2 regions of the Burkholderia sp. AW33-5 genome follow, and region 2 is predicted to be linked to the other one. Evidence: riboswitches for the same ligand, from Rfam matches in the RefSeq annotation. Region 2 holds a riboswitch; the other holds the start of a gene.
The links. Region 2 has a riboswitch for cobalamin ahead of cobG (precorrin-3B synthase). Riboswitches for the same ligand answer to the same signal wherever they lie in the genome.

Region 1 (6,759 bases), on a different contig from region 2:
TACTGGCGCCCGGGAGTCGCGGGCAGCTTCCTGCTCGGTGTGCGGCACGGTGCGTATTGCGTGGGCTGCTGCTGGCTGCTGATGGCGCTGCTGTTCGTCGGCGGCGTGATGAACGTCGTGTGGATCGTCGCGTTGTCGCTGTTCGTGCTCGTCGAAAAGGTGCTGCCGGGCGGCGAGCGCATGGGCCGCGCACTGGGCATCGTGCTGATCGCGTGGGCGGTCGCGACGTTGCTGGTGTAGCGGGCGCGTTCGTTTTTGGCTGAACAGATGAGTGTCTCGATGAAAATCCGATGCCTCGCCATCACCGTCCTCGGCGCGATGGCCGTCGTCGCGACGCCGGTGCGTGCGGGCGGGAGCATGTCCGACATGAGCATGGGCGACATGAAGATGTCGGCGCCGGATTCGGCGTTGACCGATGCCGAAGTGAAGCGGATCGATGCCGCGCACGGCATGGTGACGCTGAAGCACGGCGCGCTCGAGAACGTCGGGATGGCGCCGATGACGATGGCGTTCAAGGCCGGCGACCCGGCGATGATCGAGTCGTTGCACGTGGGCGACAAGGTCAAGGTGCGGGTCGAGCGCGTGGCGGGCACGCTGACGATCGTGAAGCTCGTGCAACGGCAGTAGCGATCGCCGGTGCTAACCCGGTCCGTCGCCGGAGTCACCCTCGGCTTCAGCGAAATTCAACTCGACGCCATTGCCGGCCGGATCGGTGAAAAACAGCTGAAGCTGGCGCGTGAGCGGCACGTACGTGCGCGAGTACCGGACCTGCGCGTCGGCGAGGCGCCGTTCCATGTCGGCGGCGTTCTCGCATGAAAACGCCATATGGTCGAACGTATTGACGACGTGCGCCGGCCGAACCTCGCCGGGCCGCGCTTCCGACAGGTGGAGGATCGCCTGCGCGCCTGCGTAGAGCCAGTAGCCGTTGCTCTGGAACGGCGGTCGATAGCCCGGCTGGAGGCCCACGACGTTCACGTAGAAATCGCGCAGCGTATCGAGCGTGGCGCGATCCGCGCGCAGGTTGTAATGATTGAGTCCGATCACTGACATGGCAGGTTGTCCGGTTCGTGCAAGGTGCGTCGCGCACAGCATCGCGCAACGCGGGGCGTCCTGTCACCCCCGCATGCCTTTGACCGACGCGGCCGGCCGTGCGAGCCCGCGCGCCGGCAGCGGCGTCGACATCACGATCGACGTGCGCGTTTCGCCGTACAGGTTGATGCGCTCGATCAGTTGCTCGAGGTGCGCCATGCTGACGGCGACGAACCGCATCACGTAAGAATCCGCGCCGGTCACGTGATGGCACTCGACCACTTCGGGAATCGTCTCCAGCAGCTTCAGGAATTTCGCCTTCGCCGGCTGCGGCACCGTGATGCCGATCAGCGCGCTCACCGGGTAGCCGGCCGCGGCCGGATTGACCCGCGCCGTGTAGCCGTCGATCACGCCGGCCGATTCGAGGCGCTTCACGCGTTCCGTCACCGCCGGCACCGACAGGTGAACCTGGCGCGCCAGCTCCGTGTAGCTGATGCGGCCGTTGGCCTGCAGCAGTGCGAGTATCTTCCAGTCGAGTTCGTCCATCGCGGCGGAGTTTTTAAGGTGAAGGCCCCATTTTTCCTTAAAAACCGTCTTCAGCGGCGACCGGACTTTCCCTACGATGCGGATCATGTCATTGCATGTCGCGAGGAGCCGGCCATGCTGTTCATCAAGTCCGTCGTGATGGGGTTGTCGATCGCCGTGCCGGTCGGCCCGATCGGCATGCTCTGCATCCAGCGCAGCCTGAGCCGCGGCTTTCACGCGGGGTTCGCGACGGGCATCGGCGCCGCGTGCGCCGATGCGATCTACGGGCTGCTCGGCGCGCTGGGCGTCGCCGGCATCGTCACCGCGTTTCCGGTGCTGACCGTCGCGCTGAAAATCGTCGGCGGCGCGTTCCTCGTGTGGCTGGCCTGGTCCATCGCGCGGCAGGCGCCGGCCGCGTCGGCGGCGGTGCAGGACGTGCCGCGCACGACCGTGTTGCGCGATTTCCTGACGACCTTCGGCCTCACGCTGTCGAACCCGATGACGATCCTGTCTTTCGTCGGGATCTTCGCGGCGCTCGGCCCGCTGGCGGGCACGCATGAAGGCACGATGGGGCTGACCGTGGCGTCGATGGTCGCGGGCGTGTTCCTCGGATCCGCGACGTGGTGGCTGTGCCTGAGCGGCGCGACCGCCGCGTTGCGAGCGAAGATGCCGCTCACGTTCATGCACGGGCTGTCGCGCGTGTCGGCCGTCGTGATCGCGGTGTTCGGCGCGATCCAGTTGATTGCGGGCATGCGCGGCGTCGTCTGGTCATGACGCGCGCCGCGGCACCGGCACACCGCGTGCGCGGTCAGAACGTGTAGCTGACCTTGCCGAACGCAGTGCGGCCGAGCGTGTTGTAGCCGTACGCGGTCATGTACTGACGGTCGAACAGGTTCGACAGCGTCGCCGACACCGTCAGGTGCGAATTGATCCTGTACGACGCGCGCAGGTTCACGGTCAGGTACGACGGCAGATACGTCGTGTTGGCCGGGTCGTCGAACGTCGTGCCGCCGTAGTTCAGCGACGCGCCCGTGCTCAATGCGTGCAGGTTGAATTCGTCCCACGTGTGGTCGACGTTGACGCTGACCGTCTGGCGCGGCCGGCGGTTGAGCCAGCTGTCGTTGGTTTCGTCCTGCGGATTCAGGAAACCGACCGCGACGCTCACCGGCGTATAGCGGCCGATCGTGCCCTTGTACGACAGGTCGATGCCGCGGATATGCGAGCGACCGATGTTCATCGGCGAGCGCGTCGCGGGGTTGTAGGCGATCAGGTTGTTGATGCGCGTGTCGTAGATCGCGGCGCTGAACGTGCCGTACGCCGTGTTCGCATCGAGCGCGGCCTCGACCGAATCGCTGCGTTCCGGGTTCAGGTCCGGGTTGCCGTAGCCCGGGTAGTACAGGTCGTTGAACGAGGGCAGGCGGAACGCGTTGCCGTACGACACGCGCGCCGTATAGACCGGCGTGATGGCCCACGACAGCGCGGCGTTGCCGGTGTTCACGGCCTTCCCGGCGATGATCTCGTGCCGCCCCGCGACGAACATCGTGACGCTGCCGAGCGTCGCCGACTGATGCAACGAGAACGCGGAGTCGTTGCGCGTGGGCACGCCGTCCGGCACGTCGACGGGCAGGAAGGCCTGTTCGCGCGTGAAGTCGTACGCGACCTTCGTCTCGCCCGACAGCGGCAGGCCGAACAGCCGGAAGCCGTGTTCCTGATGGGTCAGCGACGTCGACGAACTGATGCGCTGCGAGTTGATCTGGTCGGTCGGAATGGTCGGGTCGCTCGCATACAGGAACTGGCGGTCGTTCGCATAACCGAACGACTGGTCGAACTGGGTGTCGGGCGTGATGTCGAGATGGAACGCGATGCCGGTCGTCAGCTGATGATCGAGCTCGCGATTCGCAAAGCCGGCGTTGTCATAGGACAGGTCGGAGCGGTGATACAGCGCGAACGTCGAGATCGACCAGTTGTCGCGCGCGTAGCCGAGTCGCGCATCGAGGTCCTGCGCGTGATACGGATTGCGGCCGTCCTCGTGCCCGTAGGCGAACGGCCGCGTCGCGTCGATGCCGGCCGTGTTGTAGCTGTGCAGGCCGAGCGTGTAGGTGAGGCCGCCGAGCGCGGCGAGCGGCCCCGTCGACGGCACGGTGCCCGACGTGCGCACCTGCGTGTCGAAGGTCTTGTTCGAGCCGCCGCCGAACGACACGGTCGTCTGGTTCGGCTGGCCTGCCGCGCGGCGCGTGAACAGTTGCACGACGCCGCCCATCGCGTTCGCGCCGAATGATGCGGCGGCCGGCCCCGAGATCACCTCGACGCGTTCGAACGCGTCGGTCGGCAGGTCGGCCCACGGCGCGATGCCGGTCGTCGGCGAGCCGATCCGGATGCCGTCGATGAACACCGCGACCTGATTGGCGGACGAGCCGCGGATGCTCACGGACGCCGACGAGCCGGGGCCGCCGTTTTGCGAGACGGTCACGCCCGGCAGCGTCGCGAGCGCCTGCGTGATGCTCGGGTCGCTCGGCGACAGCCGATCGAGATCGGCGCGCGTGAGCACCTGTGTCGTCGCATAGCGCTGGTCGAACGATTCGGGCAGGTGCCGCGTGTCGGTCACGCTGATCGTCGGCAGGTCGGCGGCTGCGGCGGGTTGGGGCGGCTGCGGGAGCGCCGTGTCGCCGGCGGCATGGGCGATCGGGGCGAACAGCGCCGTGGCGGCGGACGTGGCGAGAAAGTGGCGAAGATTCATGAGGCAATGAGCGTGATCGTGTTGCGGGTACGGCGAGCGTAAGCGGGTGGCGGTGCGTACCGCCCGGATTCGTATCGGTCTATCGCGAGACCGGACGGCTTGGGCGGTCGTCGCGCGGATCGAACGACACGGCACGGCACACGCGTGCGGACACGCCGCGCCCATGGCTGGCGCGACGGCACGACGCTTCCGGCGAGGAAGCGGAGGCGGAAAGACTGGACATCTGAAGGGTCCTGAGGTCGGGCCGTCCATGCAACGGGGGCGACCGCCAAAGGCGGTGCCTGGCGCTCCGGGACACCCCGCCCGGCGCGGCTGCTTGGACCTCGGGTCGATGGCAGGTCTCCTGGCTCGCGGGTCGCTATTCGCACCGGCCTTCCCGGTTTCCCAGTGGCTTGGAGTAGTGCGGATTCGCCGCTCACAGTTGCGGGGGCAGCCGCAGATTCGAGGCGCTGCCTCTCCTGCGTTCCCTTTTGATCCCGTCTCCGGGAACCATCAGCGCGCAAGCGTAATGGCGAGCGCTCCGGCGCGTCAATCGGCGAAGCGCGCGGGGATGCGAAAAAACGTCAGTGCTCGCCGGATTCTTTTCCAAATCCTCGCTTGCGAGACATGAGGACCCCTTTACATCTGAGGAAAGGGCGCGCTGGCCGCGCGGCAATCGCGGCGGAACCGGCTCGGCGCGACGCCCGTCCATCGCACGAACGCCCGCCGGAATGCTTCCTCGCCCGCGAACCCGAGATGCGCGGCGATCCGCGCGACCGGCCAATCGGACTCGCGCAGGCACCGCCGCGCGACGTCGGCGAGACACTGCTCGCGCAACGCGTGATAGCCGCTGCCTTCGGCCGCCAGCCGCCGTCGCAACGTCGCCTCGCTGACGCCGAGCCATGTCGCCAGTTCGGCAAGCGCGGGGAGCGCCTGCTCGCGCGCGAGCGCCGCGTCGAGAAAGCCGCGCACCTGCTGCGCCCATGACACGACGGCCGGCGCCGCATCGATCAGACGAAACGGAAAATCGACGAGGAACGCGGCCAGCTCGCCCGGCTGGCGGATCACGCGGGCATCGAGCCGCGCGGCGTCGAATGCGAAACCATAGGTTTTGCGGCCGACATCGACCGGCGCGTTGAACAGCCCGAGCAGCGGCATCGCGTCGTCGCGGCGCGGATGGCCGAGCCAGACTTCGTCCGGTCGCAGCGGCTGCCCGATCAGCCAGCCGAACAGCTGCAGATAGCAGAACAAGCCCGTCAGGTCGACGAGGCACGCGGCCGGGCTGCGCGTGCGGCGCAGCGAATCCATCCGGAACGTCGCGCGCCCGTCGCGCACCGCGAGCGACAGCGCGCCGGCGCGCGGCGTCAGCATCTCGCAGAATTCGGCCGCGCAGCGGATCGCGTCGGCGAGCGTCGCGCAACTGAGCAGGCAGCGGCACATCAGGTCGACTTCCTGCTTGCGCATCGGCGGATGGCCGTTGCCGCGCGCAACCTGCGCCTCGAGCCGCTCGATCGCGTCGCGGTACAGCGCGACGAAGCCGCCGGGCGTCGTCGACGCGACGTCGGCGGCCGGCGTCGTCGGTCGTTCCGCCGGCGGTGCGCCGCTGCGCGTCAGCTCGTCCAGCAGGCGGGCGCCGAGGCCCGGCAGCATGCGGCCGCGTGCCGGCATTGCGCGCTGTTTCATCTCTCTCCCGATCTGAGCGTTACGACAGGGGCCGTTGAGCGGGCCGGTAGGGGTTCGCCGGCCGTCGCCACGCAAGAATGCTATCCACGCCGGCCGCTTCCGGCCTCGCCGGAACGGCGTAGGCGACCGGCATCGCATTGCGCCACGAACCTCCCGAGACGACCCGCGAATGATCCAGATCGTAGACGAAATCACCCTCGCGCCCGAGCGCATTCCCGACGTGCTGGCGCTGCTGCGCGACCGTTATTTGCCGGGCCACGCGGCGCGCGGACTGACGGCGGCCGGCCGCTGGGTGTCGCCGCCCGTCGCGGTGCCGGGGCAGCCGAGCACGCTGTGGCTGACTTGGCAGGTTGCGGATGCGGCGGCGTACTACCGGATGCGCGCGCTGACCGACGGCGACGTGGTCGCGTTCTGGATGGCCGTCGACGCGCTGTGCGACGTCCGCCGCCGCCATGTGATGACGGAGGCCGATGCGCCGCTGCCTGCGCTGGCGGAGGTCGAGCATGCGGCATGACACGGCGCAGATATTCGCTTTGGCGACCGACGATGCCGGCGCGTTCGAACGTGCATTGCGCGACGCCGCGCAAGCGTTGCCCGGCGCGACCCGCGTGGCGCTCGCGCGCAATCTGGACGGCTGCTGGAACGCGGGCGACTACACGCTCGACGTGCTGCGCGACGAACGGGCGGCCGACCACGCGCCGGACTTCACCGCGCTGGCCCGCATACCGGGCGTCGTGCGGATCGACGGCGCCGCATGCCGGGCAATCGGCGGCGGCCTGCGCGAGCCGGCGCTGCGCGACGGCGTA
Region 2 (6,759 bases):
AGGTGCACGTCGACCGGATGGCCGACGCGCGCGGCCAGCGCGAGCGCATCGTGTTTCGTATCGGCGCGCGACTTCGCGCAGCCCGCGCTGCCGGTGCACGCGACCAGCGCGGCCAGCGGGTCGGACATCGTGCACACGAGGCCGAGCGACGCGAGCGCGTCGAGCACGGCCGGCGTGCGTTCGTGCCGCACGCCGTGCACGAACACGCCTTGCCACGGCGTCATCGACAGCGTGCCGTCACCTTCCGCGTCGGCGAGTGCCGCGAGCCGTTCCAGTTGCGTTGCGTCGAGCCGGCCGAGCACGAACTGCGCGCCGACGCTGCAGCGATCCGCATCGCGCGACGGCCGTGCACCGAAACGCAGCGCGGCGTCCGCATGCTTGCGCCGCCAGCCGGCCAGTGCCGGATCGGCTTCGAGCGGGAAGGGCGCGTAATGCTGCGCGCGCTCGCGCAACGCGCATGCGCCGCCGGTTGCGAGCAACGCGCGCATCCGCGTGATGTCGGCCGGCGCGAGATCGAGGAACGCGAGCAGCAGTGCGCGAACGAGCGCGACGGTCTGGTCCGGCGCGACGTCGAACCAGGCGGGCGAATCACCGGGCGCGACCGGCGGGCAGCCGGCCAGGCCCGCGGCGATGCGAACCGCGCCGTCGCCGCGACGCCACGCGGCGAGCCAGATGTCGTGCGGATGATCGAGCGCCGCGACCGATTCGCCGCCGTCGAGCTGGATCGAGAATTTCGGCGACACCTCGCCGCGACGCGGCTCGTGCGTCAGCATGTCGAGCAACGGCAGCGCGAGCGCGCGGCTGTCGAGCAGTGCGTCGGGATCGCGCCCCGCGAGCGGGCTGAGCATCAGGTTGCGGACGTCGTCGCTCGCGGCGAGCGCGGCGCGGTCGTCGGCGGCATCGCCGGCGCGCGGGCCCAGGCCGGCATCGAGCAACGCGTCGGCCAGCGTATCGGCCGCGCCGTCGCGGATGCCGCGCAACTGGAGATTCGCGCGATTGGTCGCGTCGATCGCGCCGGAGCCGCAGGCGCGCGCGGCCGCGGCGATCGCACGCGCCTGCCGCGCGTCGAGCCGGCCGCCCGGCAGCTTGATCCGGCACAGCCCGCCGTCGGCGGCCGCGACGACGCGCACGAGCCCCGGGCAAGCCGACGGGCGCACGACGGGCGATGCAGGAATGGAATCGGGGGCGGAACTCAACGGGATACCGGGACAGTGTCGCGCCGCGGCCAACGCATCGGTACACCCCGCCCGACGCCGACTGGCACGCACGCACTTTCATGCCGGCAGGTCTCCTGGCTGACAGGTCGGCGCCGGCTCCCGGCCTTCCCGGTGAAACCAGTGGCACGAGGGGGAGATCGGCTCGCTGTCTACAGTTGCGGGGGCAGCCACAGCGGCGCGGTGCGCGCCCTGTGTTCCCTCTTCGGCCCCGAAGGGCACCGGCGAACGAACGGCCGTAGCATACCCGATTTCCCCCGCGCTTCGCGACCGCCGAGCGGGCATCGTGGCCGAAGCGAAATGCGGCCCGGCGTCGGCGGGCCGGCAGATGAAACGCGCGGTGGAACACGGTACCATGCCGACTTTCGCAATGCGGACGGCCGCACCGGCGCCATACCGGCGCCGTGCGGCGACTCGATGGAACCGGACGATGGGGAAGGGTGCATGACGGCGTGGCTGACGGTAGTGGGCATCGGCGACGACGGCTACGCGGGGCTCGGGCGCAGCGCACGGCGCGCGCTGCTCGAGGCGTCGCGGGTCGTCGGCGCGAAGCGGCACCTCGACATGCTGCCCGCGCGGCTGCGGGCCGAGCGCGCCGCGTGGCCGTCGCCATTCGACCTGTCGGGCCTGCTCGCGCGACGCGGTTCGCCCGTCTGCGTGCTGGCGAGCGGCGACCCGATGCTGTTCGGCGTCGGCGCGACACTCGCGCGCGAACTATCCCCCGACGAATGGCGCGTGCTGCCCGCACCGTCGTCGCTGTCGCTGGCGGCCGCGCGGCTCGGCTGGGCATTGCAGGACGTCGGCGCGGTGTCGCTCGTCGGCCGGCCGCTCGCGACGCTCGCGCGCCATCTGCTGCCGGGCCGGCGCCTGTTCGTGCTGAGCGCCGACGGCCGCACGCCGGCCACGGTCGCCGCCGAACTCGCCGCGCGCGGCTTCGGCCCGACACGCATCAGCGTGTTCGAACACCTCGGCGGCCCGCTCGAGCGGCGCATCGACGGTCTCGCGCAAGACTGGAACATCGACGAGACCGCCGCGCTCAATCTCGTCGCGCTCGACTGCCAGGCCGGCCCCGATGCGCCGCGCCGCGCACTCACGCCCGGCCTGCCCGACGACGCGTACCGCCACGACGGCCAGCTCACCAAGCGCGACATGCGCGCGCTGACGCTCGGACGCCTCGCGCCCGCACCCGGCGAACTGCTGTGGGACGTCGGCGCGGGCAGCGGCTCGATCGGCATCGAATGGATGCGCGCGCATCCGTCGTGCCAGGCGATCGCGATCGAGTCGCATGCGGAGCGCCAGCGCTTCATCGAGCACAACCGCGACGCGCTCGGCGTGCCGGGGCTGCAACTCGTCGCGGGGCGCGCGCCCGCTGCGCTCGCGGGGCTCGCTGCGCCCGACGCGATCTTCATCGGCGGCGGCGCGACCGCGCCCGGCGTGCTCGACGCGTGCTGGTCGGCGCTGAAGCCCGGCGGCCGGCTCGTCGCGAATGCGGTCACGCTGCAGGGCGAGCTCGCGCTCGCCGCGTGGCGCGGGATGCACGGCGGCACGCTCACGCGCGTGTCGCTCGCGCACGCCGAGCCGCTCGGCCGCTTCGACACGTGGCGGCAGCCGTTGCCCGTCACGCTGTACGACGTGCGCAAACCCGATGCCTCGGCAACGGACCTCACGGACCCCGCGTGATGCGCGACGAAACCCCCGAACAACCGGCGCCGCTGCGCTTCGGCTACACGACCGGCAGCTGCGCGACCGCGACGTCGCTCGCCGCCGCGCGCCTGCTGCTGGCGGGGCACGCGGTCGACGCCGTCGAGATCGTGCTGCCGAAGGGGCAGCACGTGATGATGCGGCTGGCGTTCTGCCGGACGACGGCCGACGGCGCGGAAGCCGGCACGATCAAGGATGCCGGCGACGATCCGGACGTCACGCACGGCGCGCTCGTCTTCGCGCGCGTCGCGCTCGCGGCCGCGCCCGGCGTGCGTTTTCACGCGGGGCCGGGTGTCGGCACCGTCACGCGCGCCGGACTCACGCTGCCGGTCGGCGAACCGGCGATCAATCCGGTGCCGCGCCAGATGATGACCACGCACCTCGACGCGCTCGCGGCCGAATTCGGCTACGCAGGCGGCTTCGACGTGACGATCGGCGTCGAGGGCGGCGAAGCGCTCGCGCTGAAGACGATGAACCCGCGTCTCGGCATCGTCGGCGGATTGTCGATCCTCGGCACGACCGGCATCGTGCGGCCGTTCTCGTGCTCGGCGTACATCGCGTCGATCCACCAGGGCATCGACGTCGCCCGCGCGAACGGGATCGCGCACATCGCCGCGTGCACCGGCAACGCGAGCGAGGATGCGATGCGCGCGCACTACGGCCTGCCCGACATGGCGCTGATCGAAATGGGCGATTTCGCCGGCGCGGTGCTCAAGCACCTGCGCCGCGCGCCGGTCGCGCGCCTGTCGATGTGCGGCGGCTTCGGCAAGCTCAGCAAGCTCGCGGCGGGCCATCTGGATCTGCACAGCCGCCATTCGAGCATCGACCTGCCGCTGCTTGCGCAGTGGGCGGCCGAGGCGGGCGCGAACGCCGCGCTGCAGGCCGCGATGCGCGCGGCGAACACGAGCCAGGAAGCGCTCAAGCTCGCGCAGGCCGACGGCGTGCCGCTCGGCGACATCGTCTGCGCGCATGCGCTGCGGGTCGCGCGCGACATCGTGCCGCCATCGGTCGCGGTCGAAATGTTCGCGATCGACCGGCAGGGCCGCTTCGTCGGGAGCGCACGATGAGCGCGCGCATCCTGCTGCTCGGCGGCACCGGCGACGCGCTGAAGATCGCGCGCGCACTCGGCCCGCAACACGTCTACAGCCTCGCGGGCCTCGGCAAGGTGCCCGAGGACTTGCGCTGCGAAGTGCGCGTCGGCGGCTTCGGCGGCGCGGCGGGGCTCGCCGCGTACCTGCATGGCGCCGGCATCGGCCTCGTGATCGACGCGACGCATCCGTATGCCGCGCGAATCAGCGCGAACGCGGCGGCCGCCGCGCGCGACGCGGGCGTGCCGCTGTGGGCGCTGCGCCGCGCGCCGTGGGCGCCGCAACCCGGCGACGACTGGCGGATGGTCGACGACTGGGCCGGCATCGAGGCCGCGCTCGCGCCGTTCCGGCGGCCGCTGTTCACGCTCGGCCGCGAACCGCTCGCGCATCTCGACGAGATTCCGCCGCACCAGTTCTGGCTGGTGCGCTGCCTCGATGCGCATCCCGGCAACGCGCGCGCGCAGGTCCTCGCCGCGCGCGGGCCGTTCACGCTCGACGGCGAGCGCGCGCTGTTCGCGCTCGCGGGCATCGACGTCGTCGTCAGCAAGAACAGCGGCGGCGCCGCGACCGAGGCCAAGCTCGACGTCGCACGCGAACGCAGGCTGCCGGTCGTGATGCTGCGCCGGCCGGTGCTGCCCGACGCCGATCGCACGTTCGACTCGGCCGCCGCGCTGCTCGATGCCCTCGACCCGAGCGCGCGCGTGTGACGCCGCGCGCCGGCTGCCCCATGAATTGACGGAGATTTTTCGATGACGGTGTATTTCATCGGCGCGGGCCCCGGCGACCCGGAGCTGATCACGGTGAAGGGCCAGCGTCTCGTGCGCACGTGCCCGGTGATTCTGTACGCAGGCTCGCTCGTGCCGCCGGCCGTGCTCGATGGCCATCGCGCGGAGCAGGTCGTCAATACGGCCGAGCTCGACCTCGATGCGATCGTCGCGCTGCTCGCCGCCGCGCATGCGAAAGGCCAGGACGTCGCGCGCGTGCATTCGGGCGATCCGTCGCTGTACGGCGCGATCGGCGAACAGATCCGCCGGCTGAAAGCCCTCGGGATTCCGTACGAAATCGTGCCCGGCGTGACGGCCACGGCCGCGTGCGCGGCGACGCTCGGCGTCGAGCTGACGCTGCCCGGTGTCGCGCAGACGGTGATCCTCACGCGCTTCGCGGGCAAGACGACGATGCCGGAAGGCGAAGCGCTCGGCGCGCTCGCCGCGCATCGCGCGACGCTCGCGATCCATCTCGGCGTGCGGCATCTCGCGCGGATCGTCGACGAAGTGCTGCCGCATTACGGGCCCGCCTGCCCGGTCGCGGTGATCTACCGGGCGAGCTGGCCCGACGAGGAACGCGTGACCGGCACGCTGGCCGACATCGTCGGCAAGGTGCAGGACACGCGGATCGAGCGCACCGCGCTGATCCTGATCGGGCGCGTGCTCGATGCGGAAGGGTTCGCGGATTCGACGCTGTATGCGAGCGGCAGTTGATTGAGCGTGCAGGGAACGCGAGGCATCGCGGCGACGGGGTTTCTCGCGAGCCGGCCCGCCGATCAACGCCCCTGGCCGAACGGCGGCAACCGTGCCATCCGGCGTGACCGAACAACGACGAACGACCGCGCACCCGCCACGAACCGGGTCAACGCCTTCACGCACAGCGCCTGACTCGCGCTACGCCCGCGCAACGCGCCGCGCAAACCGCGGCGCGAACCCCGTCGCCAGCGCGAACAGCACGACGCACAGGCAAGCCATCGCGACCCACGCGGGCGACAGATCCGCGAGATGGTGGCGCACGATGCCCGCCGCGAACGGAAACAACCCGGCGATCAGATAGCCGACGCCCTGCACGAACCCCGTCAACGACGCCGCATCGGCCGGTGTCGCCGCATGATCGACCGTGACGATCAGCGACAACGGAAACAGCGCGCCGATACCGGCACCCATCAGCAGCGCAGCCGGCAGCGCAAGTGCCTGCGGCGCGGCCAGCATCACCAGCAGCCCCGCGAGCAGCGACGCGATCGCCGCGTGCAGCGCGGGCCGGCGATCGGGCAGGCGGTCGATCGTCGCCGAGACCGCGAGCCCCGCGACGACTTCGGCGAGCGTCACGCCGCCGAGCAGGCTGCCGGCCGCGGTCGGCGACCAGCCGAGCCGCATGTAGTACGGCGGCAGCCATGCCAGCACGAGGGTATAGGCGCCCGTCGCGATCCCGAAGAACAGCGCGAGCCGCCACGCGCGCGGCGAGCGCGACGGCCGCGCCTGCACCATCGACGCCGACGTCGGCACGGACACCCACGCGTCGCCGCCCCGGCTGGCCAGCGGCCACGCGAGCGCCGCGAGCGCGGCCGGCAGCGCCCAGCCCGCGAGCGCGACCAGCCAGCCCCAGCGGGCCGCGGCGAACGGCGCGACGACGCTCGCGAGCACCGCACCGCCCATGATCGACGTCGAATAGACGCCCATCGCGCCGCCGATCCGCGTCGCGAAATGCGCCTTCACGAATCCCGGCAGCAACGCCTGCACCATCGCGATCCCGAGGCCCGCGCAGCACGCGCTCGCGAGCAGCAGCCATGCGTGCTGCGCGCCGATGCGCGACGCGCACGCGAAGCCGATCAGCGCGACGCCCAGCCATACGCCGCCCACGATTCCCGTCACGCGCTGCAGCCGCCGCGCGCTCAGCGCGCCCAGGCCCATCAGCAGGATCGGGATCGTGGTCAGCAGGCTCGCCGCGCCGTCGCCGATGCCGGTCGCGCGCTGGATCATGTCGAGCAGCGG

Region 1: it holds a riboswitch for cobalamin, as region 2 does, so the genes downstream of both, ACV22V_RS07150 (TonB-dependent receptor domain-containing protein) here and cobG (precorrin-3B synthase) in region 2, are expected to answer to the same signal.

The regions. Positions count from the first base shown of each region.
Region 1 covers NZ_JBSAXA010000003.1:95,353-102,111, reverse strand. Annotated here, with positions in the region: gene ACV22V_RS07175 (DUF2182 domain-containing protein) at 1-240, shown strand, start outside; gene ACV22V_RS07170 (copper-binding protein) at 280-627, shown strand; gene ACV22V_RS07165 (VOC family protein) at 640-1,050, opposite strand; gene ACV22V_RS07160 (Lrp/AsnC family transcriptional regulator) at 1,114-1,575, opposite strand; gene ACV22V_RS07155 (LysE family translocator) at 1,690-2,328, shown strand; gene ACV22V_RS07150 (TonB-dependent receptor domain-containing protein) at 2,363-4,291, opposite strand; cobalamin riboswitch at 4,608-4,800, opposite strand; gene ACV22V_RS07145 (helix-turn-helix domain-containing protein) at 4,910-5,953, opposite strand; gene ACV22V_RS07140 (hypothetical protein) at 6,123-6,467, shown strand; gene ACV22V_RS07135 (Dabb family protein) at 6,457-6,759, shown strand, end outside.
Region 2 covers NZ_JBSAXA010000002.1:602,204-608,962, reverse strand. Annotated here, with positions in the region: gene cobG (precorrin-3B synthase) at 1-1,157, opposite strand, end outside; cobalamin riboswitch at 1,265-1,455, opposite strand; gene cbiE (precorrin-6y C5,15-methyltransferase (decarboxylating) subunit CbiE) at 1,659-2,894, shown strand; gene ACV22V_RS06290 (cobalt-precorrin-5B (C(1))-methyltransferase) at 2,894-3,982, shown strand; gene ACV22V_RS06285 (cobalt-precorrin-6A reductase) at 3,979-4,710, shown strand; gene cobM (precorrin-4 C(11)-methyltransferase) at 4,753-5,481, shown strand; gene ACV22V_RS06275 (MFS transporter) at 5,662-6,759, opposite strand, start outside.